2 regions of the Pseudomonas sp. HUK17 genome follow, and region 2 is predicted to be linked to the other one. Evidence: predicted binding sites of a transcription regulator. Region 2 holds the regulator's gene; the other holds the start of a gene.
The links. The regulator sigma-54, encoded in region 2, starts transcription at its own class of promoters, with help from an activator protein. The targets are predictions, from matches to a motif close to ANTGGCATNNANNTTGCTNT.
Positions count from the first base shown of each region.

Region 1: the regulator sigma-54 is predicted to act here: its motif matches at 3,938-3,957, upstream of glnA (glutamate--ammonia ligase).

Region 1 covers NZ_LSMW01000012.1:430,772-445,290, reverse strand. The annotation lists gene AX284_RS08955 (lysozyme inhibitor LprI family protein) at 1-146, opposite strand, end outside; gene typA (translational GTPase TypA) at 293-2,110, opposite strand; gene thiI (tRNA uracil 4-sulfurtransferase ThiI) at 2,268-3,722, opposite strand; gene glnA (glutamate--ammonia ligase) at 4,108-5,514, shown strand; gene AX284_RS08935 (DUF4124 domain-containing protein) at 5,689-6,207, shown strand; gene AX284_RS08930 (DUF4124 domain-containing protein) at 6,207-6,845, shown strand; gene glnL (nitrogen regulation protein NR(II)) at 7,017-8,081, shown strand; gene ntrC (nitrogen regulation protein NR(I)) at 8,094-9,524, shown strand; gene AX284_RS08915 (hypothetical protein) at 10,712-11,269, opposite strand; gene AX284_RS08910 (tRNA (cytidine(34)-2'-O)-methyltransferase) at 11,342-11,809, shown strand; gene AX284_RS08905 (FdhF/YdeP family oxidoreductase) at 11,886-14,234, shown strand.
Region 2 covers NZ_LSMW01000007.1:10,296-24,814, forward strand. The annotation lists gene AX284_RS04140 (STAS domain-containing protein) at 1-91, opposite strand, end outside; gene AX284_RS04145 (MlaC/ttg2D family ABC transporter substrate-binding protein) at 88-738, opposite strand; gene mlaD (outer membrane lipid asymmetry maintenance protein MlaD) at 753-1,229, opposite strand; gene mlaE (lipid asymmetry maintenance ABC transporter permease subunit MlaE) at 1,229-2,023, opposite strand; gene AX284_RS04160 (ATP-binding cassette domain-containing protein) at 2,023-2,832, opposite strand; gene AX284_RS04165 (KpsF/GutQ family sugar-phosphate isomerase) at 3,037-4,011, shown strand; gene lptC (LPS export ABC transporter periplasmic protein LptC) at 4,093-4,665, shown strand; gene lptA (lipopolysaccharide transport periplasmic protein LptA) at 4,652-5,194, shown strand; gene lptB (LPS export ABC transporter ATP-binding protein) at 5,191-5,919, shown strand; gene AX284_RS04185 (RNA polymerase factor sigma-54) at 6,022-7,521, shown strand; gene hpf (ribosome hibernation-promoting factor, HPF/YfiA family) at 7,613-7,921, shown strand; gene ptsN (PTS IIA-like nitrogen regulatory protein PtsN) at 7,939-8,403, shown strand; gene rapZ (RNase adapter RapZ) at 8,405-9,259, shown strand; gene AX284_RS04205 (HPr family phosphocarrier protein) at 9,291-9,563, shown strand; gene AX284_RS04210 (superoxide dismutase) at 9,635-10,249, opposite strand; gene pmbA (metalloprotease PmbA) at 10,473-11,822, opposite strand; gene yjgA (ribosome biogenesis factor YjgA) at 11,915-12,439, shown strand; gene tldD (metalloprotease TldD) at 12,475-13,920, opposite strand; gene AX284_RS04230 (carbon-nitrogen hydrolase family protein) at 14,032-14,519, opposite strand, start outside.

The sequences.
Region 1 (14,519 bases), on a different contig from region 2:
GACTTGTCGCTCTGGGCGAACAGGTTGCTGGCGCAGTAGACGGTATCGAAGGCGTTGCGTGGCGTGCCGCAACCGGCGGCCTGGGCCGTGGCGAGACCGAAGAGACCGGTCAGGGTCAGGGCGGCGGCGAGGGTGTTCTTGAGCATGGCAGCATCCTGCAGAAGGGGCCGTTCCGGGTGGCGCGACCGTGAGACAAACGCTAGCAGAGCCGCCAGTCCCGCGCGCGGCACCTGCTGAAAAACAGCCAACAAAAAAGCGCCCGAAGGCGCTTTCCTGTACTACCCGGGCGGGATCAGACCTTGGAACGCTCGAAGCGCTTGCGGTCGTTCTCGTTCAGGTACTTCTTGCGCAGACGGATGGACTTGGGCGTCACTTCCACCAGCTCGTCGTCGGCGATGAATTCCAGCGCCTGCTCGAGGGTGAACTTGATCGGCGGCACCAGGGCGATGACTTCGTCCTTGCCCGAGGCGCGCATGTTGTCCAGTTTCTTGCCCTTGGTGGGGTTGAGTACCAGGTCGTTGTCACGGCTGTTGATGCCGCACAGCTGGCCTTCGTAGATCTCGTCGCCCGGCGCCAGGAACAGCTTGCCGCGGCTCTGCAGGGTTTCCAGCGAGTAGGTCAGCGCAGTACCGGTGGCCATGGACACCAGCACGCCGTTCTGACGGTTGCTCACTTCGCCGGCCTTGATCGGGCCGTAGTGGCTGAAGGTCGAGGTCAGGATGCCGCTGCCCGAGGTCAGGGTCAGGAAGTTGTTACGGAAGCCGATCAGGCCACGCGCTGGGATGGTGTATTCCAGGCGGATACGGCCCTTGCCGTCGGGGATCATGTTGGTCAGATCGCCCTTGCGCAGACCCATCTGCTCCATCACCGAGCCCTGGTGCTGCTCTTCGATGTCGATGGTGACGTTCTCGTAGGGCTCCTGCTTCTCGCCGTCCTTCTCGATGATCACCACTTCCGGACGGCCCACGGCCATCTCGAAGCCTTCGCGGCGCATGTTCTCGATCAGTACCGACAGGTGCAGCTCGCCACGCCCGGAAACCTTGAACTTCTCGGCCGACTCGCCCGGCTCGACGCGCAGGGCCACGTTGTGCAGCAGTTCCTTCTCCAGACGGTCCTTGATGTTGCGGCTGGTGACGAACTTGCCTTCACGACCGGCGAAGGGCGAGTCGTTGACCTGGAAGGTCATGCTCACGGTGGGCTGGTCGACGGTCAGCGGCGGGCGCGCTTCGACGTTCTGCGGATCGCACAGGGTGTCGGAGATGAACAGCTCGTCCATGCCCGAGACGCAGACGATGTCGCCGGCTTCGGCTTCGGCCACTTCCACGCGCTGCAGGCCGGAGTGGCCCATGATCTTGAGGATACGACCGTTGCGTTTGCTGCCGTCGTCGCTGATGGCGACGACCGGGGTGTTGGCCTTGATGCGGCCACGGGCGATGCGGCCGATACCGATCACGCCGAGGAAGCTGTTGTAGTCCAGCTGGGAGATCTGCATCTGGAACGGGCCGTCCAGATCGACCTGGGGAGCCGGGACGTGGTCGACGATGGCCTGGAACAGGGCATCCATGTTGTCGTCCATCTTCTCGTGGTCCAGACCGGCGATGCCGTTCAGGGCGCTGGCGTAGACGATCGGGAAGTCCAGCTGCTCATCGGTGGCGCCGAGGTTGTCGAACAGGTCGAAGATCTGGTCGATGACCCAGTCCGGACGCGCGCCGGGACGGTCGATCTTGTTGACCACCACGATCGGACGCAGACCAGCCTTGAAGGCCTTCTGGGTCACGAAGCGGGTCTGCGGCATGGGGCCGTCCTGGGCGTCGACCACCAGCAGCACAGAGTCGACCATGGACATCACACGCTCCACCTCGCCACCGAAGTCGGCGTGGCCGGGGGTGTCGACGATGTTGATGTTGTAGTCGCCCCACTTCAGCGCGGTGTTCTTGGCCAGGATGGTGATGCCACGTTCCTTTTCCTGGTCGTTGCTGTCCATCACCCGCTCGTTTTCCGCTTCTTTGCGGTCCAGGGTGCCGGACAGGCGCAGCAGCTTGTCGACGAGGGTGGTCTTGCCATGGTCGACGTGCGCGATGATGGCGATGTTGCGTAGATTCTCGATCACAGTGGTGTTCTCGGTATAGAAATGAAGGAGCTTCAGCCAGCAGGCTGACAGCCGGAGATTGCAAAGGCGCGAAACGCGGCCGACCGGTATGTGGCCGGCAGGCTAGAAGAGGTCGGGAGGGCGGTGGCGGATACTGCCACCCAGCAGGCCCGGCTGCTTAGGCCGGACGATAAACGCGCACATTGGCGTGCCCTTCGGTGAGCAGGTGATGGGCGTGCAGCCGGCTCATCACCCCGCGGTCGCAATAGAGAAGGTACTGGCGATTCTCGTCCAGTTCCTTGAAACGGCTGTTGAGCGCGAAGAACGGCATGGTCTGCACCTCGATGCCAGGCAGCTCCAGCGGCAGGTCTTCCTGGGCGTCGGGATGGCGAATGTCCACCACGATCTGCCCGGGCAGCGGCTGGTCCACCTCTTCCACCTGCACGTCCTTGCCCAGCTCCTCGATCACCTTGTCGACGGTGATGAAGCGTGCGCGTTCCAGGGCGGCGTCGAGCACCGCCATGTCGAACTTGCCTTCCTCGTGCTCCACCCGCAGGGCCTTGGCCTTGGTGGTGGGATTCACCGAGATGATGCCGCAGTACTCGGGCATGTGCTTGGCGAAGTCGGCGGTGCCGATGCGCTGGGCGGTGTCGATGATGTCCTGCTTGTGGCTGGCCAGCAGCGGGCGCAGCACCAGGGTATCGGTGGCCTTGTCGATCACCGCCAGATTGGTCAGGGTCTGGCTGGAAACCTGGGAGACGGCTTCGCCGGTCACCAGCGCCTCGATCTGCAGCTGCTCGGCGATGCGACTGGCCGCGCGCAGCATCATGCGCTTGAGGATGACGCCCATGTGGCTGTCGTCGCACTGGGTGAGGATCTGCCCCACCACTTCCTCGAAGGGCACGCTGATGAACAGCACGCGCTGGGAGCGCCCGTACTTCTCCCAGAGATAGTGGGCCACTTCCATCACGCCCAGTTCGTGGGCCCGCCCGCCGAGATTGAAGAAGCAGAAATGGCTGACCATCCCGCGTCTCATCATCTGGTAGGCGGCCACGGTGGAGTCGAAGCCACCGGACATCAGCACCAGCACCTGCTCCAGGGCGCCCAGCGGATAACCGCCCAGCCCTTCGTGGTGCTCGTCGATGATGAACAGCTGCTGGTCACGGATCTCCAGGCGGACGTTCACCTCGGGATTCTTCAGGGCGATGCCGGCGCCGCCGCAGCGTTCGCGCAGGCCACCGCCGACATGGCGCTCCACGTCCATCGAGGAGAAGTCATGGCGGCCGGCACGCTTGCAGCGCACCGAGAATACCTTGCCGCGCACCCGCTCACCGAAGTGGCGCACGCAGAGTTCCAGGATGGTCTCGAAGTCACCCAGCGGATACTCGTGCACCTCGAGGAACTGGCCGATGCCCGGGGTGCAGGCCAGGCGCTGCTTCATGTCCGCCAGCAGCCGCGGCTCGCTTAGCGCGGTCTCCAGAGTGATGTTGTCCCAGACCCCTTCCACGCGGACATCCGGATCCAGATCGCGCAGCACGACACGAATGTTCTTCACCAGCTGGCGAATGAAATTCTTGCGCACCGGGCGACTCTTGATGGTGATTTCCGGAAAGACCTTGATGATGAGCTTCATGAGCGGGAAACGGGGGGCGGGTAACGCGAAAGAAAAGGGCCAATATCATACCTGAAAACCATCGAGCACTCGAATTCAACCGACAAAATCACCTCTGGCGCCATTTGAGTGCAGGGACGGATTTCGATGCACTATTTTGGTGCACATATACGGCCTCGACTGGCCTGAAAACGGCACGACAGGCGTCAGGAAGGGCCTCCAGCCCATTTGAGGGCACTGGCATACAACTTGCTCTCTTGTGAGGCAGCCGCCCCTGGGCCAGCATAGGGCGCTTTTCGTGGAACGCCGGTCATGGACCAGGCAGTACGGAAGCGCCCCTCAAGGGCACAGCTGATACCGGGAGTACCGCCAACCGCTCCCGGCCGAAATTCCTCTGGAGGAAACCATGTCGAAGGCTGTTCAACTGATCAAAGAAAACGACGTGAAGTGGGTAGACCTGCGCTTCACCGACACCAAAGGCAAGCAGCAACACGTCACCATGCCGGCGCGTGACGCGCTGGACGAAGACTTCTTCGCCCACGGCAAGATGTTCGACGGCTCCTCCATCGCCGGCTGGAAAGGCATCGAAGCCTCCGACATGATCCTGCTGCCCGACGACAGCACCGCCGTTCTGGATCCCTTCACCGAAGAGCCGACCCTGATCCTGGTCTGCGACATCATCGAACCCTCCACCATGCAGCCCTACGAGCGCGACCCCCGTGGTATCGCCCGTGCTGCCGAGGAGTACCTGAAGTCCACCGGCATCGGCGACACCGTGTTCGTCGGCCCGGAGCCCGAGTTCTTCATCTTCGACGAAGTGAAGTTCAAGTCGGACATCTCCGGCTCCATGTTCAAGATCTTCTCCGAGCAGGCCTCCTGGAACACCGACGCCGACTTCGAGTCCGGCAACAAGGGCCACCGCCCGGGCGTCAAGGGCGGCTACTTCCCCCTGCCGCCGGTCGACCATGACCACGAAATCCGTACCGCCATGTGCAACGCCCTGGAAGAGATGGGCCTGGTCGTGGAAGTCCACCACCACGAAGTGGCGACCGCTGGCCAGAACGAGATCGGTGTGCAGTTCAACACCCTGGTCAAGAAGGCCGACGAGACCCAGACCCTGAAGTACGTCGTGCACAACGTGGCCGATGCCTACGGCAAGACCGCCACCTTCATGCCCAAGCCCCTGTACGGCGACAACGGCTCCGGCATGCACGTGCACATGTCCATCTCCAAGGATGGCAAGAACACCTTCGCTGGCGAAGGCTATGCCGGCCTGTCCGACACCGCCCTGTACTTCATCGGCGGCATCATCAAGCACGGCAAGGCGCTGAACGGCTTCACCAACCCGTCCACCAACAGCTACAAGCGTCTGGTGCCCGGCTTCGAAGCACCGGTCATGCTGGCCTACTCGGCCCGTAACCGTTCCGCCTCCATCCGTATCCCCTATGTGTCGAGCCCGAAAGCCCGCCGCATCGAAGCCCGCTTCCCGGATCCGGCTGCCAACCCCTACCTGTGCTTCGCCGCCCTGCTGATGGCCGGCCTGGACGGTATCCAGAACAAGATCCACCCCGGCGATGCCGCCGACAAGAACCTGTACGATCTGCCGCCGGAAGAAGGCAAGAAGATCCCGCAGGTCTGCGGCAGCCTGAAGGAAGCCCTGGAAGCCCTGGACGCCGGTCGTGCGTTCCTGACCAAGGGCGGCGTCTTCACCGACGAGTTCATCGATGCCTACATCGAGCTGAAGTCCGAGGAAGAGATCAAGGTGCGTACCTTCGTGCACCCGCTGGAATACGATCTGTACTACAGCGTCTGATCCCGCTGCAGTAACTGAAAGAGGCCTCCTTCGGGAGGCCTTTTCTTTGCGCGGGTTTTCTTTGCGTAGGAATAGCAGCCGCGACCGGCGCCAGCGCGGAGCGGCCGAGCTGCCTACCTGACCACACGACGCGCCTGCTACCCTTGATCTCCATCGCCCGGCCGAGATTCCGCCATGCCTCGCCTGCTTGCCTGCTGTCTGCTCTGCCTCGCCTGCTCCGCCCAGGCCGCGATCTACAAGTCGGTGGATGCCGAAGGCAACACGGTATTCAGCGATCAGCCCTCGGCCAATGCCAAGCCGGTGCAGGTGGCGCCCACCAACACCGTGGACAATCCACGACCGGCGCCGCCCATCCCCAGTGCGCCTGCGGCGGCGACCCCTGCCGGCCCGGCCTTCAGCCGTCTGGAAGTCAATGTGCCCGACGACGAGGCCATCCGCGCCAACAACGGCACCTTCTCTGTGGGGGTCTCAGTGGAACCGGCCCTGGGCCCGGGGCAGTCGCTGCAACTGCTGGTGGACGGCGCGCCCTATGGCAGCCCAGGTCAGAGCACCCGTTTCGGCGTGGCCAACCTGGAGCGCGGTGAGCACCGCTTCGCCGCCCAGGTGCTGTCCGGCACTGGCGAGGTGATCCAGACCAGTGCCGAGAAGACCGTTACCGTGCAGCGCATCAGCGTCAACAGCCCGGCTCGCTGATGCGCACGCTCCTGGCACTGGTTCTGCTCTGCCTGCTGCTGCCCGCCCAGGCGGCGGTCTACAGCTATGTCGACAAGGACGGCAATCGGGTCTACACCGACCAGCCACCCAAGGGCGTCAAGGCGACCCAGGTGCCGATCACGGTGCCCAACAACCTCAATCAGCAGGGCCAGCCGACCCGCAAGCTGAGTCCGACACCGGCCGCACCGGCGGCCAGGACGCCCAAGGCCGCGCCCTTCCGCTACCAGATGCTGCGCATCCTGGTACCCGAGCCCGATGCTACGGTGATCGATCAGCAAGGGCAGCTCATCGTCAGCCTGGTCAGCGAACCGGAGCTGCAGCCGGGTCACAGCTACCGGCTGCTGCTGGATGACAAGGAAGCCGGCGTCGGTCGCAGTCCAGTGTTTCCCCTGGACAACCTGAATCGTGGCACCCATAGCCTGGTGGCGGAGATCCTCGCCGCCGACGGCAACGTACTGGAGCGTACCCCGGCCCAGCCCTTCCATCTGCGCCGCCCCTCGCTGGAGCAGAAGCGCCGTGCCCATCCCTGCAGTGACAAGGACTGGGGCAAGCGGCCGGAATGCCCATTGGACATGAAACCGCCCGAACCCAGGAAATCCTGGCTACCCTTCCTCTAGCGCACCTATTTGGTGCGCTTTTTCATTGTGCACCATCTTGATACAAATCCAGTTTCGTTCCGCCCGTCGCGCGGCGGCTGTTAGTGCACGTTTCAGCCATCTGCCCTAACTCGGGGCGTCTTGGTTTGCTTCTTGCATTTTCCTATCGTCCCTATAGCGCTGTGGCCTCTCATGCCTACCGACGTCATTCACCGACTCCTGCTCGACAACCTCACCACCGCAGTCATTCTGCTCGATGCGGAGTTGCGCCTGGAGTACATGAACCCGGCGGCCGAGATGCTCCTGGCCATCAGTGGCCAGCGCAGCCATGGCCAGTTCATCAGCGAGCTGTTCACCGAATCGCCCGAGGCCCTGCAGGCGCTGCGGCAGGCGGTCGATCATGCCCATCCCTTCACCAAGCGCGAGGCGCTGCTGATCTCCACCTCGGGCAACAGCCTCACGGTGGACTATGCGGTGACCCCGATCCTGGATCGCCACAACACCCTGCTGCTGCTGGAAGTCCATCCGCGCGACCGGCTGCTGCGCATCACCAAGGAAGAGGCGCAGCTCTCCAAGCAGGAGACCACCAAGCTGCTGGTGCGCGGCCTGGCCCACGAGATCAAGAATCCTCTCGGTGGCATCCGCGGCGCGGCCCAGCTGCTGGCCCGCGAGCTGCCGGAAGAGGCGCTCAAGGACTACACCAACGTCATCATCGAGGAAGCGGATCGGCTGCGGAATCTGGTCGACCGCATGCTCGGCTCCAACAAGCTGCCCAAGCTGGCCGTCACCAATGTGCACGAGGTTCTCGAACGGGTCTGCAGCCTGGTGGAAGCGGAAAGCCAGGGACTGATCAACCTGGTGCGCGACTACGATCCGAGCATTCCCGATCTGATGATTGACCGCGAGCAGATGATCCAGGCGGTGCTTAACATCGTGCGCAACGCCATGCAGGCCATCTCCCAGCAGAACGAATTGCGCCTGGGCCGGGTCACCCTGAGAACCCGCACCCTGCGCCAGTTCACCATCGGCCACCACCGCCATCGTCTGGTGTGCAAGGTGGAGATCACCGACAACGGCCCGGGCATCCCCCCGGACCTGCAGGAAACCATCTTCTATCCCATGGTCAGCGGTCGCCCCGACGGCACCGGCCTCGGGCTCGCCATCACCCAGAACATCATCACCCAGCACCAGGGGCTGATCGAGTGTGAAAGCCATCCTGGCCACACCGCCTTCAGCATCTTCCTGCCGCTGGAATAACGAGGAGTACGCATGAGCCGTCAGGAGACCGTCTGGATCGTCGACGACGACCGTTCCATCCGCTGGGTCCTGGAAAAAGCCCTGCAACAGGAAGGCATGACCACCGTCGCCTTCGACAGCGCCGACAGCGTCATGACCCGCCTCGGTCGCCAGCAACCGGACGTGGTGATCTCGGACATCCGCATGCCGGGGACCAGTGGCCTGGACCTGCTGTCACGCATCCGCGAGATGCACCCGCGCCTGCCGGTCATCATCATGACCGCCCATTCCGACCTGGACAGCGCCGTGGCCTCCTACCAGGGCGGCGCCTTCGAGTACCTGCCCAAGCCCTTCGATGTCGACGAGGCCGTGGCCCTGGTCAAGCGCGCCGGGCAGCATGCCCAGGAGCAGCAGGGTTTCGCCGAGCCGGCGCACCTGACCCGCACCCCCGAGATCATCGGCGAGGCGCCGGCGATGCAGGAGGTGTTCCGCGCCATCGGCCGCCTCTCGCACTCCAACATCACGGTGCTGATCAACGGCGAATCCGGCACCGGCAAGGAGCTGGTCGCCCACGCCCTGCACCGCCACAGCCCGCGCGCCGCCGCGCCCTTCATCGCCCTGAACATGGCCGCCATCCCCAAGGACCTGATGGAGTCCGAGCTGTTCGGCCACGAGAAAGGCGCCTTCACCGGCGCCGCCGCCCAGCGCCGCGGCCGCTTCGAGCAGGCCGATGGCGGCACCCTGTTCCTCGACGAGATCGGCGACATGCCGGCCGACACCCAGACCCGCCTGCTGCGCGTGCTGGCCGATGGCGAGTTCTATCGCGTCGGTGGCCATACCCCGGTCAAGGTGGACGTGCGCATCATCGCCGCCACCCACCAGAACCTTGAAGGCCTGGTGCGCGAGGGCAAGTTCCGCGAAGACCTCTTCCACCGCCTCAATGTCATCCGCATCCACATTCCACGCCTGGCCGACCGCCGCGAGGACATCCCCGCCCTCGCCCGCCACTTCCTCGCCCGCGCCGCCCAGGAGCTGGCCGTGGAGCCCAAGACCCTGCGCAGCGAGACCGAGGAGTACATGAAAGGCCTGCCCTGGCAGGGCAACGTGCGCCAGCTGGAGAACACCTGCCGCTGGATCACGGTAATGGCCTCCAGCCGCGAGGTGCTGATCGACGACCTGCCGCCGGAGCTGCTCAACCAGCCCCAGGACGCCGCCCCCGCCGCGAACTGGGAACAGGCGCTGCGCCAATGGGCCGACCAGGCCCTTACCCGCGGCCAGTCCAGCCTGCTGGACAACGCCGTGCCGGCCTTCGAGCGCATCATGATCGAGACCGCCCTCAAGCACACCGCCGGCCGGCGCCGCGACGCCGCCGTCCTGCTGGGCTGGGGCCGCAACACCCTGACCCGCAAGATCAAGGAGCTGGGCATGAAGGTGGACGGGCCGGATGAGGAGGGGGAGGACTGAGGGTTCTCTACGGTGCCGTAGGTTGGGCTGAGCGTAAGCGAAGTCCAACATTGCCAGGCTTGAACTTCATATCGGTGCCTTAGCTGCTTATCGTGTTTTGCTGGTAGCTCTTTTTTCGCCCACTCGGGCGACTCACTTTTTTCAGTCGCGAAAAAAGTAAGCAAAAACGCTTGCCCCGACCATCCGGCCCTCCGCTGCGCTCCGGGTTCGCTCACACCAACGCCGTTCCGGGGTCGGTCCAGATGGGCCGTCCGTGGCCCACTGGACCTCTCGCCGCATCCCTGCGGCTCGACCCACTCCACGACACTGGCGTTCGCCCTTCTGAACGGGGCGATTCGCTAGCCTGAAAGTATTGGTTGAAGAACACGTCACCAGTAGCCCGTAGCGTGGACAACGGCGAAGCCTTGTCCACAGGGATCGGCGTTACGCGCCAGTGGAAAACGCTGCGCGGTTTTCCATGCTACGAATCCTATGAACAGCGAAGTCTCAGGCCTGCGCCCCGCCCCGTCAGTGAGGCCGAGTGCAGGTGTCGTGGAGGGGGATGTGAGGCAGGACGCCGAGCAAGGCGCGAGGGGCAGGAAGCCCCTTCGTGCCGTGCCCCTGGAGCGGCGCCGGAGCGAGGGGACCCGGAGCGCAGCGAAGGGCTGAACTGTCGGGGTGTGCTTTCTTTTGCTTACTTTTCTTTGCACCGGGCGGCGATCCGCAAGCAAAGAAAAGTAAGTCGCCGGCTAGGCGAAACCAGAGCCGTCCGCAACCGCGATAAGCAGCAAGGGCAACAAGGGCAGCTAGGGCAGCTAGGGCAGCTAGGGCAGCTAGGGCAGCAATAAGACTAGGCACCGCTAATAACGTTGGGCTTCGCTAGCGCTCAACCCAACCTACGACGCTCCCAAAAACCACCCAACTCAAAACTTGGCACACCTTCTGCAATAACCTAGGTAACTACCCTTTTGGGGACCTCGGTACAGGCAGGCTGGGGAATCCCCTCTTTTCTTCTCGAGGCCATCACTCACTGTGATGGCCTCTTTTTTCGTCCGTGAAAAGTCGCAAACCCCAGGCTAGAGCGCTTTTCACCCCACGGCCTAGCTCATGGGATTGGCAATGGCAGCCGAAGCACCAAGGCAACCCGGCACCCCACCCCGTTCCGCTCTGGTGCAAACAGCCAGCCTCTTGCCTGATAACGGGGCATTTCAGGGGGTCAGTGGGACCTCGACGTAGAGCACCCAGTTCTCGCCTTCCTCGACGATACGATCACTGGCCTGCAGGGCGCCGCCGACGCCCACCAGCAAAATCTTCAAGTCCTGTCCGTCCTGGCGTACCGCCCAGGAAAAGCTGCCGCCCGGCCGTACCACTCGTCCCTGGCGTTCGCCACCGTCCCAGCGGGCCCGGGGCAGACGCAGGCTAAGGGCGCCTTCGGGGCGATAGCGTTCGTAGAACAGTGAGCGGTCGGCGGTGATCAGCAATTCGAAGCGGCCGGCCTCCTGGCGACTGTCCACCCCGAGGATGACCGGGCGGCGGGCCTCGGCCGACCAGGGATCGGGATGGGTGCGCTGGTACATCAGCTGGCCGACGATCATGCCGAACAGGCCGGCGCCCAGGGCCGCCGAGGCCAGCCAAAGGGTCAGGCGCTGGCGCTGGCCGCGCCATTCGGCCTTGAGCAGCTCGGGATCCTCCACCCGCGCCAATTCCTCCCGGCGGGCACGCTGTTCGCGCAACAGCCAGTCGACCAGCCGGCGCCAGAGGTTCATCGCCCTACCCCGCTCGCGACGGCGCGACGGCGGCGCAGTACCATAGGCGCTTTGCCAGGCGCCCTGCCCTTCATGTTCGACATCATCCTCTACCAACCGGAAATTCCGCCTAATACCGGCAACGTCATTCGCCTGTGCGCCATCACCGGCTGCCGCCTGCATCTGATCGAGCCGCTGGGCTTCGCGCTGGACGACAAGAAATTGCGCCGCGCCGGCTTGGACTACCACGAGTGGTCCAGCGTGCGGACCCATGCCAGCCTCGCGGCCTGTATAGCAGATTTGCAGCCACCCCGACTGCTGGCCTTCACCACCAAGGCCAGCCGTCCCTTCACCGAGATCGCCTACGCGCCGGGCGATGCCCTGCTGTTCGGCCCGGAAAGTCGCGGTCTGCCGGCCGAGGTGCTGGAGTCCCTGCCACCCGAACAGCGGCTGCGCCTGCCCATGCTGCCCAATCGCCGCAGCCTCAATCTGTCCAACACCGTGGCCGTGGCCGTCTACGAAGGCTGGCGTCAGCTGGGCTTCGCCGCACCGCCTGGCTGACCGCCAGAACCTTACTGCCAGACGCGCCGTCCCATGACCTACAGGCACATCGCCAGACCGTCACACGAGGCGCACCATGAGCAAGATCGGCAAACCCAAGGTTGAACGCTACGACGCGCCCTCCGGTGGTTGGGGCTCGGCGCGCTCGGTGACCGAGATCGTCTTGCGCGAGCGGGTGCCGCTCAAATCCGGTGCCCTGCTGACCCGGCAGAACAAGCATGGTGGCTTCGCCTGCGTGAGTTGCGCCTGGGCCAAGCCGGGCAAGCCTCACCCACTGGAATTCTGCGAGAACGGCGCCAAGGCCACCGCCTGGGAGGTCACCAGCAAGAGGTGCGGACCGGAGTTCTTTGCCGGTCATTCCCTCACCGAACTGCGCGGCTGGCGCGACTACGATCTGGAAGAAGTCGGACGCCTCACCCACCCCCTTCGCTACGACGCCGCCAGTGATCGCTATCGCCCGGTAAGCTGGGCGGAAGCCTTCGCCGACATCGGCGCCGAGCTCAAGGCCCTGGATCCGGATTCGGTAATCTTCTACGCCTCGGGTCGCGCGGCGCTGGAGACCTCCTACCTCTATCAGCTCTATGCCCGCCTGTACGGCACCAACAATCTGCCGGACAGTTCCAACATGTGCCACGAGAGCACTTCGGTGGCTCTGCCCAAGAGCATCGGCGTGACCGTGGGCACCGTGACCCTCAACGATTTCGATCAGGCCGACTGCCTGCTGTTCTTTGGCCAGAATCCCGGCAGCAACAGCCCGCGGATGCTGCATGACCTGCAGGAAGCACGCAAACGCGGCGCGCCCATCATCACCTTCAATCCCCTGCGCGAGCGTGGCCTGGAGACCTTCGTCAATCCGCAGTCGCCAGTGGAGATGCTGACCGATCACCCCACGCAGATCAGCACCCAGTACCATCAGCTCAAGCCGGGTGGCGACATCGCCGCCCTCGCCGGCATGTGCAAGGCGCTGCTGACCGCCGATGACCTGGCTCGCGAGCAGGGCCACCCCGCCGTGCTCGACCATGCCTTCATCGCCGAGCACTGCCATGGCTTCGCCGAGTTCTGCGAGTGGCTGCAGCGTCAGGAATGGCCGCAACTGGAGCGCCAGTCGGGTCTGACCCGCAGCGCGCTGGAAGCGGCTGCCGCCGTCTATGGCCGTCGCCAGAAGGTCATCGGCATCTATGGCATGGGGCTGACCCAGCATCGCCATGGTGTGGAAACCATCCAGATGCTGACCAACCTGCTGCTCATGCGCGGCAACATCGGCAAACCCGGTGCCGGCATCTGCCCGGTGCGCGGCCATTCCAATGTCCAGGGTCAGCGCACCGTGGGCATCACCGAGAAACCGGAACTGGCGCCGCTGGAGCAGCTCGGCGAGCGCTTCGGCTTCACCCCGCCGCAGGACAAGGGCCGCAACACCGTGGAGGCCTGCGAAGGCATCCTCGATGGTTCGGTAAAGGCCTTCATCGGCCTGGGTGGCAACTTCCTGCGCGCCATTCCCGAGACCAGTCTGATGGAACCGGCCTGGCGCACCCTGCGCCTGTCGGTACAGATCGCCACCAAGCTCAATCGCAATCACCTCGTCCCGGCGGACAAGGCCTATCTGCTGCCCTGCCTGGGTCGTACCGAAATCGATCGCCAGAATGGCGTGGAGCAGGCTCACAGCACCGAGGACAGCACCGGCTGCATTCACGGCTGGCGCGGCGTGGCCGAGCCGCCTGAAGGTGACCTGCTGTCCGAGTCGGCCATCGTCGCTGGCCTGGCCAAGGCCACCCTGCCAGACAACCCCAAGGTCACCTGGGATGCCTGGGTGGCCGACTATGCGCTGATCCGCGACGAGATCGCCCTCTCCTTCCCGGAGATCTTCCACGACTTCAATGCCAGGATGTGGGAGGTGGGTGGCTTCCATCGACCGCTGCCGGCGGCCAAGCGCGAGTGGAAGACCGAGACCGGCAAGGCCAATCTCATCGTGCCGCGCAGCCTGGATGCAGACCCGGACATGCCCGCCAGCGGGCGTGACGTCCTCACCCTGATGACGTTGCGCAGCAACGATCAGTTCAACACCACCATCTATGGCTATCACGATCGTTTCCGCGGCGTGAAGGGCACCCGCGCGGTGCTCCTGATGAATCGCAACGACATCGAACGTCTGGGCCTGGCCGAGGGCGACAAGGTGCAGGTGTCGACGGTGGCCGACGACGGCGTGCGTCGTGAAGTCGGGCCGCTGCGGGTCACGCCCTACAACATCCCGGAAGGCGCTTGCGGCGGCTATTACCCGGAATGCAATGCTCTGATTCCGCTCTGGCACCACGCCGAAGGCAGCAAGGTACCGGCGGCCAAGGCCATTCCGGTGCGCCTGAACAAGCTGATCGCCGCCAACGACGGCGGCTTTCCGGTGGAGCCGGAGGGGTACGGGGCGCAGTACTGAAAGTGGATCAAACCAAGCGTAGAAAACGCTGAAGCCTGGTCCATACCACTGCCTTCCGGAAAACGAAAAGCCCAGCATTGAAGTGCTGGGCTTTTTTGCAACGCTCGATCCAATCTACGGGTAACCGAGCTGAGACAGCTTCACCGTCGAAGCCCAACGGCAAGGCTGACTGTTGGGCATCGCTGCGCTCAACCCAACCTACGAGCTGTCCGTGCTACGGACAAGGCTGCGACCGCCCGGAAGGTAAAAAGCCCAGCATTCACGTGCTGGGCTTTTCGTTGCGCT
Region 2 (14,519 bases):
CCTGCTCACGCAGGGCCGGCACATTGGCGTGATCGAGCACGCCCGACAGCTGCAGTCGAGCGCCCTCGCCGGTGATGGCGGCGCGACTCACGAACCGACCTTGGCCTTCTGGGCCTCGGGAGAGTCCTTGGCCTTGGCCACGGTGCCCGCCCAGTTGTTGATGGTCTTGTCCAGGTCGTTGCCGTTCTCCTGCATCGCCTGGGCGAACTGGTCACGGAACAGCTTGCCGAGGTTCAGGCCGTTGATGATGACGTTACGGACCTTCCAGTCCTCGCCCTGCTTGACCATGCTGTACTGCACGGGATACACGGCGCCATTGTTGCCCTTGACCTCCATGCCCACGCTGGTGCGGTCGGGACCGTCGGACGGACCTTCAGGCAGCACGCGGATACCCTGGTTGTTGTACTCCAGCAGCGCATTGCCATAGAACTGCATCAGGCTGCGCTTGAAGTTTTCCTGGAAGCGCGCCATCTGCTCGGGCGAGGCACTGCGGCTATAGCGCACGGTCATGATGCTGCGCGAGATGCCTTCGGCATCCACCACCGGGCCGAGGATGTTGTTGAGCGACTCGTAGAAGGCTTCCGGGCTGCTGCGATACCGGTCGCGATTGGTCTCGAGGTCGCTGAGCAGCGTGCTGGTGGTCTGCTGGATGACGTCATGGGCCGAGGGCGCCGCCTGGGACACCAGCGGCAGCAGGGCCAGGATCGCGATCACTCCGTGACGAAGTAGCTTGAGCATGGAGAAGCCTCTCATCATTTATTGGCGGAAGAGTCTTTATTGACCGAGTTGAGCAGGAATTTGCCAATCAGGTCTTCGAGAACCAGCGAGGATTGTGTATCTCGAATGGTCGAACCCTCCTTGAGCACCTGCTCGTCACCGCCCACGCTGATGCCGATGTACTTCTCACCAAGCAGGCCGGCGGTCAGGATCGAGGCGATGGAGTCGGTCGGCAGGTTGTCCACCTGCTTGTCGATCTGCATGGTGACCCGACCGCGGTAGCTGTTGCGGTCGAGATCGATGGCGGTGACCTTGCCGATGGTCACGCCCGACATGGTCACCCGCGATCTCACGGTGAGACCGGCGATGTTGTCGAAGTAGGCGTAGACCTTGTAGGTATCGTGGTGGTCGCTCATCGTCAGACCGCTTACCCGCAGTGCCAGCAGCAGCAGTGCGAGCACGCCGGCCAGCAGGAAGAGTCCGACACCGATTTCCTGGGTGCGGGTTTGCATCAGAGATCTCCAAACATCAGGGCGGTAAGAATGAAGTCGAGGCCGAGCACGGCGAGCGACGCATAGACGACGGTACGGGTAGTGGCGCGACCGATGCCTTCGGAGGTCGGCTCGCAGTCATACCCCTGGAAGACGGCGACCCAGGTCACCACGAAGGCGAACACCAGGCTCTTGACCACGCCATTGAGCACGTCGCTGAGCATCACGCTGTTCTGCATGGTGGCCCAGAAGGAGCCGTCGTAGACACCGAGCCAGTCGATGGCGACCATGGCCGCGCCCCAGATGCCCACCACGTTGAACATGGCGGCCAGCAGGGGCATGGAAATGAAACCGGCCCAGAAACGCGGCGCGACGATGTACTTGAGCGGATCCACGCCGATCATTTCCAGGCTGGACAGCTGCTCGGTGGATTTCATGTTGCCGATCTCGGCGGTCAAGGCGGAACCCGCCCGGCCGGCGAACAGCAGCGCGGTCACCACCGGGCCAAGTTCGCGCAGCAGGGTCAGGGCCACCATCTGCCCCACGGCCTGCTCGGAACCGTACTTGACCAGGATGTTGTAGCCCTGCAGGGCGATCACCATACCGATGAAGAAGCCCGACACCACAATGATCGGCAGCGACATCACGCCCACCGAATAGAGTTGCTTGCCCAGCAGCTGCAGGCCGTTGCCCACGCCACCGCGACCGAACACCGCCAGCAGCAGGACGATCACCGAGCGGCCGATGGCCGCCACGACGTCCAGCCCGGCTCGGCCCAGCCGACGAATCCGCTCCACGGCGGAGACCTTACGCATCAGTGTTTCCCCAGCAAGGCATCGCGCAGATCCGGCGCGGCATAGTGGAAGGGTACCGGGCCATCGGGGATGCCCTGCATGAACTGGCGAACCCGCGGATCCGGCGATTCGCGCAATTCCTTCGGCGTGCCCTGCCCCAGCACCTTGGTGTCGCCCACCACATAGAGGTAGTCGGCGATGCTGGCGGTCTCGGCCAGGTCGTGGGAGACCACGATGCTGGTCAATCCAAGGGCTTGGTTGAGCAGGCGGATCAAGCGCACCAGCACGCCCATGGCGATGGGGTCCTGGCCGACGAAGGGCTCGTCGTACATGAGGATCTGCGGATCCAGGGCAATGGCCCGCGCCAGGGCGACCCGGCGCTTCATGCCACCCGACAGTTCGTCCGGCATCAGTTCGACGGCGCCACGCAACCCCACCGCCTGCAACTTGAGCAGGACGATGTCGCGGATCATTTCCTCGGGCAGCTTGGTGTGCACGCGCAGCGGAAAGGCCACGTTCTCGAACACATCGAGGTCGGTGAACAACGCGCCACTCTGGAACAGCACGCCCATCTGCCGGCGCATCTCGAACAGTTCGCCGCGGGACAGCTGCGGCAGATTGGCGCCATTGACCCAGATCTCGCCGCTGCTCGGCCGCAACTGGGCGGCGATGAGACGCAATAGAGTGGTCTTGCCACTGCCGGACGGTCCCATGATCCCGGTGACCTTGCCCCGCGGGATGCGGATATCGACGCGGTCGTAGATGAGACGCGTGCCGCGCTTGAAGGAAACACCCTTCAACTCCACGGCGTACGGGCTATCGACGGTCATCAAGACTCCTAACGTTCAACTCTGTGCAGGGAGACGCCGCTCCGCCGCTTCAGGGCACGCGGCTCTTGCGTTCGGCGGCCCCGGCAAAAGGGCGGCACTATAGCATTCGTTGCCGATGAGACTTCCAAGCTGCAGGCGGCGTTGCTGAGTGTCGCGGCTTTGCGCATATAATTTCCGATTGTCCCGTCACCTGCCTTCTGACCCATGCCCGACTCAATAGATTTCATCGCTTCCGCCAAGCGCACCATAGATGTAGAGCGAGTGGCCGTGGCCGCCCTGGGCGAACGCATCGACGCAAGCTTTGCCGCCGCCTGTCGCCACCTGCTCGCCTGCCGTGGGCGTATCGTGGTCCTGGGCATGGGCAAATCCGGGCATGTCGGCAACAAGATCGCCGCGACCCTGGCCAGCACCGGCAGCCCGGCCTTCTTCGTGCATCCGGCCGAAGCCAGCCATGGCGACATGGGCATGATCACCCGCGATGACGTCATCATCGCCATCTCCCAGTCGGGCACCTCCAGTGAGATCCTGACCCTGCTGCCGCTGATCAAGCGCCTGGGCGTCCCTTTGATCAGCTTTGCCGGCAATCCCGCCTCGCCGCTGGCCAAGGCCGCGGACGTCAACCTGGACACCAGCGTCGCCACCGAGGCCTGCCCGCTCAATCTGGCACCCACCTCCTCCACCACCGTCGCCCTGGTGCTGGGCGATGCCCTGGCCATCGCCCTGCTCGAGGCCCGTGGCTTCACCGCCGAGGACTTCGCCTTTTCCCACCCGGGCGGCGCCCTGGGCCGGCGCCTGCTGCTCAAGGTGGAAAACGTCATGCATGCCGGCGCCGACCTGCCGCAGGTCGGCGAAGACACCCTGGTGTCCGATGCCTTGCTGGAGATGTCGCGCAAGGGGCTGGGCATGACCAGCGTGCTCGCCGCCGATGGCCGTCTCGCCGGCATCTTCACCGACGGCGATCTGCGTCGTGCCCTGGATCGCGGCATCGATGTGCGCACCACGCCCATCGCAACCGTGATGACCCGCGGTGGTCGAACCGCCAGGGCGCCGATGCTCGCGGCCGAGGCGTTGAAGATCATGGAGGAGCACAAGATCAACGCGCTCGTGGTGATCGATGACGAACGGCGCCCGATCGGTGCCCTCAACATGGGTGACCTGCTACGCGCCGGGGTGCTGTAGGCCGGGTTATACTGCCCGACTAATACGCTGCACTCTCGTGTTCAACCCGCCGCCCTGGTGCGGCCCACCACAGGTACCCTCATGTTTCGCAGCTTGCGCCGCCCCGTGCTGTTGGTCCTGATCGCCGCCGCGCTCATCGCGATCGGCTACTGGAACATCCTGCCGCAGCGCTTCGTCGATGCTCCGGCCTCGTCGACCCCGCAAGACAGCGCCATCGACGGCTACGCCCTCAATACCCGGACGATCCAGTATCGCCTGGATGGCAAGATCCAGTACGAACTCAAGGCCGAGCGCAGCGAACACGTCAAGGCGACCGACGTCACCCTGGTGACCCGCCCCGACATGCTGGCCTTTCGCGGTACCGACTATCCCTGGCACATTCGCAGTGCCCGCGCCGAGGTCGCCCCCGGTGGCAGTCAGGCGGAGCTGATCGATGACGTACGCGTCGAGCGTACCGATGAGAAAGGCCGCCCAGTGGTGTTGACCACCACCCGCATGACCGTCTTTCCTGACAAACAATATGCGCAAACCGAGCAAGCCGTTAGAATCGAGGCCGCCAATGGGGTGACCACGGCCAATGGCATGAAAGCGTATCTAGAAGACGGCAGAATGCTCCTGCTGTCCAACGTAAGAGGCCAGCATGAGGTTCGTTAAAACCCTCCCCTTCCTGTTCACCCTCGGCGCCACCCTTGGCAGTGCCGCGGCTTGGGCCCTGCCGACCGATCGCACCCAGCCGATCCGCGTGCAGGCCGACAGCGCCGAGCTCGACGACAAGCAGGGCGTGGCCGTGTACCGCGGAGACGTGGTCATCACCCAGGGCAGCATGAAGATCACCGGCAATACGGTGACCCTGACCCAGGACAACCAGGGCAACATCAAGGTCGCCACCGCAGTGGGCAAGCCGGCCTACTACGAGCAGAAGCCTTCGGCGGACAAGGACATCGTCAAGGCCTATGGTCTGACCATCCAGTATTTCGCCCAGGAAAATCGCATCATCCTGATCGACCAGGCCAAGGTGGTCCAACAGGGCAACACCTTCGAAGGCGAGAAGATCGTCTACGACACCCAGCGCCAGATCGTCAATGCCGGTCGTGCCAATGGCAGCAAGGTCACCACGCCGCGGCCGCGGATCGACATGGTCATCCAGCCCAAGGATCAGCAGCAGTCGGGGCAGGGACAATGACGGTTACGCTCAAAGCCCAGCATCTGGCCAAGAGCTACAAGGGTCGTCAGGTCGTTCGCGACGTCAGCGTCAGCATCGACAGCGGTCAGATCGTCGGCCTGCTCGGCCCGAACGGCGCCGGCAAGACCACCTGCTTCTACATGATCGTCGGCCTGGTCAAGGCCGATCAGGGCCGCGTGCTGATCGACGAGCAGGATGTCACCGCCCTGCCCATGCACGGTCGTGCCCGCGCCGGGATCGGTTACCTGCCGCAGGAAGCCTCGATCTTTCGCAAGCTGACCGTGGCCGACAACATCCTCGGCATCCTGGAAACCCGCAAGGACCTGGACAAGGCCGGTCGTCTGCGCGAGCTGGAAAGCCTGTTGCAGGAATTCCACATCACCCATATCCGCGACAACCGCGGCATGAGCCTGTCGGGTGGCGAGCGTCGCCGTGTCGAGATCGCCCGCGCCCTGGCCACCGCGCCCAAGTTCATCCTGCTGGACGAACCCTTCGCCGGTGTGGACCCTATCTCGGTGGGTGACATCAAGCAGATCATCCGCCACCTCAAGGCCAAGGGTATCGGTGTGCTCATCACCGACCACAACGTGCGGGAAACCCTGACCATCTGCGAAACGGCCTACATCGTCAACGATGGCCAGCTCATCGCCGAGGGTACCGCCGAAGAAGTCCTCGCCAACGACCTGGTGAAGGAAGTCTATCTGGGCCACGAATTCCGCCTCTAGGCAAACCCGGGGAAACAAGGCATATAATTTGCTAACGCTCGCAGGGTTCGCGAGGTTCGGTGGCGCTGTTCGCGTCGGTAGACAAGGTGTATTTCCGCAGCCATGAAACCATCGCTAGTCCTCAAGATGGGCCAGCAGCTGACGATGACGCCGCAGCTGCAACAAGCCATACGTCTGCTCCAGCTCTCGACGCTCGACTTGCAGCAGGAGATCCAGGAAGCCCTGGAATCCAATCCGATGCTGGAACGCCAGGAAGAAGGCGAAGACTTCGACCAGAGCGAAGCCTCGGGCGAAGGCGATGAGAGCTCAGGCTCCGGCACCATGGAAACCACCTTCAAGGAAACCTCGGTCGCCACCAACGAGATGGCCGACGAATCCGAGTGGAGCGAGCGCATCCCCAGCGACAGCGAGCTGCCGGTCGATACCGCCTGGGAAGACATCTACCAGACCAGCGCCAGCAGCCTGCCCAGCAATGACGACGACGAGTGGGACTTCACCACCCGTACCTCCGCCGGCGAGAGCCTGCAGACCCACCTGCTCTGGCAGTTGAACCTGGCGCCCATGTCGGATCTCGACCGCCTGATCGCCCTGGCGATCATCGACGGCATCGACACCGACGGCTATCTGCAGGAAAGCCTGGAAGACATCCATGCCTCCCTCGACCCCGAGCTGGAAGTCGATCTCGACGAGGTCGAGGTGGTGCTCAGACGCGTCCAGCAATTCGAGCCCGCCGGCGTCGCCGCGCGCAACTTGCGCGAATGCCTGCTGATCCAGCTGGCCCAGCTGCCCGCCACCCTGCCCCTGCTCGGCGAAGCCAAGCGCCTGGTTGGCGACTACCTGGATCTGCTCGGCAGCCGTGACTATGCGCAGTTGATGCGGCGCATGAAGATCAAGGAAGACGAGCTCAAGCCGATCATCGAGCTGATCCAGACCCTGCACCCGCGTCCCGGCTCGCAGATCGAATCCGGCGAAGCCGAATACGTGGTGCCGGACGTCATCGTGCGCAAGCACAACGAGCGTTGGCTGGTGGAGCTCAATCAGGAAGCCGTACCGCGCCTGCGGGTCAATCCCCAGTACGCCGGTTTCGTCAAACGCGCCGACAGCAGCGCCGACAACACCTACATGCGCAACCAGCTCCAGGAAGCGCGCTGGTTCATCAAGAGCCTGCAGAGCCGCAACGAGACCCTGATGAAGGTGGCGACCCAGATCGTCGAGCACCAGCGGGGTTTTCTCGAATATGGCGAAGAGGCCATGAAGCCGTTGGTCCTGCACGACATCGCCGAGGCGGTGGGCATGCACGAGTCGACCATCTCTCGGGTGACCACCCAGAAATTCATGCACACTCCGCGTGGCATCTACGAACTCAAGTACTTCTTCTCCAGCCACGTCAGCACCGCCGAGGGCGGCGAATGCTCCTCCACCGCGATCCGCGCGATCATCAAGAAATTGGTGGCGGCGGAAAACGCGAAAAAGCCGTTGAGTGACAGCAAGATCGCTGGTTTACTGGAATCGCAAGGTATACAAGTCGCTCGTCGCACGGTGGCTAAGTATCGGGAATCCCTGGGTATCGCTCCGTCCAGCGAACGCAAGCGTCTCCTATGACGCGTCCTGATGTGTGACCGTGCCTCGATCGACCCGTGTCATGTCGGCGAGCAGCTTCGCCGATCGCAGCCCGGCAATAAGGAGAAGCGGTATGCAAGTCAACATCAGTGGCCATCAGCTTGAAGTGACGGAAGCCCTGCGTGACTACATCGGCGAGAAACTCGCCCGCCTCGAACGGCACTTCGATCGCATCACCAACGTCCAGGTCATCCTGGAAGTGGACAAGCTCAAGCAAAAGGCCGAAGCCACCCTGCACGTCTCCGGCGCTGCGGTGGTCGCCAACGCCGAGCACGACGACATGTATGCCGCCATCGATCTCCTGGCCGACAAGCTCGACCGCCAACTGATTAAACACAAGGAAAAATCGATCGAACGCCAGCAGGGCATTGGCGTCCGCTGAGGTTCGATCGCCGCTTTATGATCAAACTCGAAAACATCCTGACCCCCGGCCGTACCCAGACGGGTGCGCCGGGTGGCAGCAAAGCCGCCGTATTGGAACGCATCGCCGAGCTGGCCGCGCAGGAACTGCCCGGCCATGATGCGGCGCACATCCATGAATGCCTGATGGCGCGCGAACGCCTGGGCTCCACTGGGTTCGGCAATGGCATCGCCATTCCCCACTGCCGCCTGGCGGGTCTGCAGCAACCGCTGTGCGTACTCTTCCACCTGCAGCAGCCGGTGGACTTCGATTCCCTGGACGGCGCCCCGGTAGACCTGGTGTTCGTCCTGCTGGTCCCGGAAGCGGCCACCGAACAACACCTCACCCTGCTACGCCAGATCGCCGGCATCCTGGATCGCGCCGACATCCGCGACCGACTGCGCAAGGCCAAGGACAGCCAGGCGCTCTATCAGATCGTCGTCGAGGCCCAGAGCGGACACTGACATGCACCTCATCATCGTGAGCGGACGTTCCGGGTCGGGCAAGAGTACGGCGCTCAACGTGCTTGAGGACAATGGCTTCTATTGCATCGACAACCTGCCGGCCAGTCTGCTACCCGAGCTGGCCCAGCACGCCCTGACCGACATGGAGCGGCCCCAGCCCAAGGTCGCCCTGTCCATCGATGCACGCAACCTGCCCAGCCAGTTGCAGCGCTTTCCCGAATTGCTCGAACAGGTACGCAGCCGCAACATCCGCTGTGACATCCTCTATCTGGATGCCGATGACCAGACGCTGCTCAAGCGCTTTTCCGAGACGCGCCGCCGGCATCCGCTATCCAACCAGGAAAGATCCCTGGCCGAGGCCATTCACGACGAACAGGTGCTGCTGTCGCCCATCGCCGATCTGTCCGACCTGAAGATCGATACCACCCACCTGAATCTCTATCAGCTGCGCGACATCCTCAAGTTGCGCCTGCTGAACGCGCCGGAGCCGGGTACCGCCTACCTGGTCGAGTCCTTTGGCTTCAAGCGCGGCCTGCCGGTGGATGCCGACATGGTCTTCGATGTGCGCTTCCTGCCCAATCCCTATTGGAAACCGGACCTGCGCGACTTTTCCGGACTGGACGCCCCGGTGCGGGAGTATCTCGAGCAACAGCCCGAGGTAGAGACCCTGTACAATGACATCCGCGATTACCTGGTGAAGTGGCTGCCGCGTTTCGCCGCCAACAACAGGTCCTATGTGACCGTGGCCATCGGCTGTACCGGTGGTCATCACCGTTCGGTCTATCTGGCCGATCGCCTGGGTCGCGAACTCAAAGACCTGCTCAAGAACGTCCAGATTCGTCACCGCGATCTTTGACGCCCGTTTCGTTTCGACAAGGACAGACTCAATGCCTGCCCAACAGATCACCATCATCAACAAGCTGGGTCTGCACGCCCGTGCCGCCGCCAAGTTCGTCGGCGTGGCTGGCCGCTATCCCGCCAGCGTTCGCGTCGGCCGTAGTGGCGAGCCGCCAGTCGATGGCAAGAGCATCATGGCGGTCATGATGCTGGCCGCCGGCAAGGGCACGGTGCTGCAACTGGAAACCGAAGGTGAACAGAGCGACGAGGCCATGCGCGCCCTGATCGAGCTGATCAACAATTACTTCGACGAGGGTGAGTGATAAGCACCCTGCTCCAGCCGTATCCCATAAAAAAAGCCGCCCGAGGGCGGCTTTTTTTATGGGGCGTCAACTCAGGCGTTCAGCGCCGCTTCGTAGCGACGGGACACTTCCGGCCAGTTGATGACGTTGAAGAAGGCGCCGATGTAGTCGGGACGACGGTTCTGGTAGCGCAGGTAGTAGGCGTGCTCCCAGACGTCCAGGCCGAGGATCGGGGTATTGCCGGTCATCAGCGGGCTGTCCTGGTTGCCGGTGCTCTCGACCACCAGCTTCTTCTCGGGGGTGACGCTCAGCCAGGCCCAGCCGCTGCCGAAGCGGGTCAGGGCCGCCTTGGTGAAGGCTTCCTTGAAGGCATCGAAGCCACCCAGCTGGGACTCGATGGCTTCGGCCAGGGCGCCTTCGGGCTTGCCGCCGGCGTTGGGGGCCATCACGGTCCAGAACAGGCTGTGGTTGGCATGGCCGCCACCGTTGTTCTGCACGGCGCCGCGCTTGTCCTGGGGCAGCTTGTCCAGTTGACGAACCACGTCTTCGGCCGACAGGTTGGCGAACTCGGTGCCTTCCAGCGCCGCGTTCAGGTTGTTGATGTAGGTCTGGTGATGCTTGGTATGGTGGATTTCCATGGTCTGGGCATCGACGTGCGGTTCCAGCGCGTCGTAGGCGTAGGGCAGCTGAGGCAGAGTATGCGGCATGCGGATTGTCTCCATGGTGGCTTTGGTATGGACCCAGCGCCCGAGGGCGCCGGGGAGTACGGCAGATGCGCGAGGGCGCATCCTGTGAAGCCTGGGCCGTCCGGTCAACGGATTCGACCGCACGGCTATGTCCTAGTGCATTGCTAGGATACTAACGAGTAACGGGGTGGGCTGTCTCCCGTTCGACGGGATTTTCCTCATCGCGACAACTCCAACCGCAGTTCTAGCTGCCCGCCAGGGTCATGCCGTCGATCAGCACCGAGCCGGTGCGTAGACTGCCGCGGCGTTCCACGTCGCTGCCCACGGCCAGGATCTGGCGGAACATGTCGCCGAGGCGACCGGCGATGGTGACCTCCTGGACCGGAAACTGGATCTCGCCATTCTCGATCCAGAAGCCACCGGCACCTCGGGAGTAGTCGCCGGTGACCAGGTTGGTGCCCTGCCCCATCATTTCCGTGACCAGAAAGCCCGTGCCCATCTGCCGGATCAGCTCGGCCTGGTCGGCCGTGCCATGACTGACGTGGAGATTGTGCACGCCACCGGCGTTGGCGGTGCTCTGCATGCCCAGCTTGCGCGCGGAATAGCTGCCGAGCACATAGGACACCAGCTGGCCGTTCTCGACGAAGGGCTTGGCGTAGGTGGCCAGGCCTTCGCCATCGAAGGCGGCACTGCCCAGGGCGCGCGGCAGGTGCGGCCGCTCGTCAAGGGTCAGCCAGTCGGGAAACACCTGCTGACCCAGGGCGCCTTCGAGGAAGGACGACTTGCGATAGAGGTTGCCACCAGAAATGGCGGCGAGAAAGGTGCCGAACAGGCCGGCGGCCATTTCCGGGGAAAACAGCACCGGGACCTTGGCGGTGGGCACCGGCCTGGCACCCAGGCGACTCACGGCACGCTCGGCGGCGCGGCGACCGATCTCCTCGGCGCTCATCAGCTCGCTGCCGATGCGGTTGACGTCGTAGTAGTAGTCGCGCTGCATGGCCTCGCCGCTGCCGGCGATCATCACGCAGCTCAGGCTGTGCCGGGTGCTGGCGTAGCCGCCGACGAAACCGTGGCTGTTGCCGTAGACCCGGCAGCTCTGGTGGGTATTGAGGGTGGTACCGTCGGCATTGCCGATGCGGCTGTCGGCGGCATAGGCGGCCGCTTCACAGGCCAGGGCCTGCTCAATGGCCTGCTCTGGAGTAATGTCCCAGGGATGATAGAGGTCGAGATCGGGCAGCTCGCCGCGTGCCATCAATTCGGCATCCGCCAGGCCCGCGCAGGGATCCTCCGAGGTGTGCTTGGCGATGGCCAGGGCCGCGGCCACGGTTTCGCGGATCGCCTCGGGGCCGGTGGCGGAGGTACTGGCCGAGCCCTTGCGCTGACCGGCATAGAGGGTGATGCCGAAGCCCTGGTCACGATTGAATTCGACCGTTTCCACCTCGCCCTTGCGGACCGAGGTGGACAGGCCCTGGTCGACCGAGACGGCCACTTCACCGGCACTGGCGCCCTGGCGCCGGGCCTCGGCCAGGATGGCCTCGACCTGTTCGCGCAATTCGGGGAGCGCGGCGGGACCCACGGCGGCGTTGCGATTCATGACGTTCTCCTTACGGACGGCGCCGGCCAGGCCGGACAACCGTGCGGCAACTCGTTATGATGGCGCCCATTCTTAGCTGGACCCCATAGTTCATGGTTGATTCTTACGACGACGACGCGCCGCTGGGCGAAAAGAGCAAGACGCAGGTCAAGCGCGAGCTGCACGCGCTGCAGGAGCTGGGCGAGCGCCTGGCCGGGCTGCCGGCCGAGCAGCTGGACCGCCTGCCGCTGACCGATCCGCTGCGCAAGGCCCTGGCCGAGGCGCCCAAGCACAAGACCCACATTGCGCGCAAACGGCATGTCCAGTACCTGGGCAAGCTGATGCGCGACCAGGACCTGGAAGCGATCCTGGCGCTGGCCGACCAGATGGACACTTCGACGCGGCAGTACAACGAGCGCTTCCACGCCCTGGAGCGCTGGCGTGACCGCTTGATCGCCGAGGGCGACCAGGCGCTGGAGGCCTTCGTGGCGCTGTATCCGGAAACCGATCGCCAGCATCTGCGCGGCCTGGTGCGCCATGCCCAGCACGAGGCGGCGCACAACAAGCCGCCCGCGGCGGCGCGCAAGGTCTTCAAGTACATCCGCACCCTCGACGAAACCCAGCGCGGTCTGCGCTAGGTTTCTGTCCGCTACGGCTACGGCCGGTGCCCGCATCAGGCGCCGGTGCCGCCCACGGTGATGGCGTCGATCTTCAGCGTCGGCTGACCCACGCCCACCGGCAGTGACTGGCCGTCCTTGCCACAGGTCCCTACCCCCGCATCCAGCGCCAGGTCGTTGCCGACCATGGACACGCGGTTCATGACCTCGGGTCCGTTGCCGATCAGGGTGGCGCCCTTCACCGGACGACCGAGCTTGCCGTTCTCGATCAGGTAGGCCTCGTTGGTGGTGAAGACGAACTTGCCACTGGTAATGTCCACCTGACCGCCACCCAGGCTGGCGCAATAGATGCCCTTCTCCACCGAGGCGATGATCTCGGCCGGATCGCTCTGGCCGGCGAGCATGTAGGTGTTGGTCATGCGCGGCATGGGCAGGTGGGCATAGGACTCGCGGCGACCATTGCCGGTGGGCGCCACGCCCATCAGCCGGGCGTTGAGCTTGTCCTGCATGTAGCCCTTGAGGATGCCGTTCTCGATCAGCACGTTGTAGTCGCTGGGCGTGCCCTCGTCGTCGATGGACAGGGAGCCACGGCGATCCGGCAGGGTGCCGTCGTCGACGATGGTGCACAGCGACGAGGCTACCTGGCGCCCGAGCTGGCCGCTGTAGTTGGAGCTGCCCTTGCGGTTGAAATCGCCTTCCAGGCCATGGCCGACCGCTTCGTGCAGCAGCACGCCGGACCAGCCGGCGCCCAGCACCACCGGCAGGGTACCGGCCGGGGCCGCGGTGGCCTCCAGATTGACCAGCGCCTGGCGGACCGCTTCGCGGGCATAGCCCAGGGCGCGGTCGTCACGCTGGAAGTAACGATAGTTGCAGCGACCACCACCACCGCTGTTGCCGCGCTCGCGGCGGCCGTTCTGCTCGACGATGACGCTGACGCCCAGGCGCACCAGCGGGCGCACATCGGCGGCGAGGGTGCCGTCGACCGCGGCCACCAGAGTGCGCTCCCAGACCCCGGCCAGGCTGATGGTGACCTGCTGGATGCGCGGATCCAGGGCGCGGGTGGCCTCGTCCAGCTGCTTCAGGAAGGTGACCTTGGTAGCGCGATCCAGCACATCGAGGGGATTGTCCTGGCCATAGAGGCGCTGCGCGGGTTCTACCGCACGAAATGCCTGGACCTGGCCCTCGACGCCGCTACGGGAGATGGAACGCGCGGCTTGGGCGGCCAGATCCAGGGCCTCGCCGGTAATGGCGTTGCTGTAGGCGAAGCCGGTCTTCTCGCCGGACAGCGCCCGCACCCCGACGCCCTGGTCGAGGTGGAAGCCGCCTTCCTTGACGATGCCGTCTTCCAGCAGCCAGGACTCGGAGACGATGCTCTGGAAATACAGGTCGGCGGCGTCGATGCCGGGCCCGGCCAGACGCTGCAGCACGGGTTGCAGATCGTCCACCGCGAGTCCGCCGGGACCCAGCAGGGCCGAGCCGACGCTATTCAGGTAATCACTCATGGAAACTCCAGACGACGCCAACAGGGGCGTCGGAACGATGAAGGGGTCGCGAGCTGGCCTCTAGCCTACTCGCGGACGTCTCGGGTCCCTGATGCAAAAGACCAATGGCCGTCATTGCCGTTCGGCCAGGCGCGCCGGTGCGAAGCGGCGGTGCTGGGTAACGGGCATCCGCCGCCGCAACTCGGCCTGGCGCTCGGCATCGCGTTCGATGAGCAGCACCGCCTCGCCGCTGGCCTGGACGGCCAGGATCTCGCCCCAGGGATCCACGGCCATGGCGTGGCCCCAGGTCGTGCGGCCATTGGCGTGGACACCGCCCTGGGCGGCGCCCAGCAGATAGCTCTGGGTCTCCACCGCCCGGGCGCGCAGCAGCAGCTCCCAGTGGGCCTGGCCGGTCGGCACGGTAAAGGCCGAGGGGGCGCTGATCAGCTCCGCACCGGCAGCGCGCAGGGCGCCGTAGAGTTCGGGAAAGCGCAGGTCGTAGCAGACGGTCAGGCCCAGGCGGCCGACCGGGGTATCCACCACCGTGAGGGTTTCACCGGCGGCATAGTGATCGGATTCGCGATAGCTGCCCTGGCTGTCGCTGACGTCGGCATCGAAGA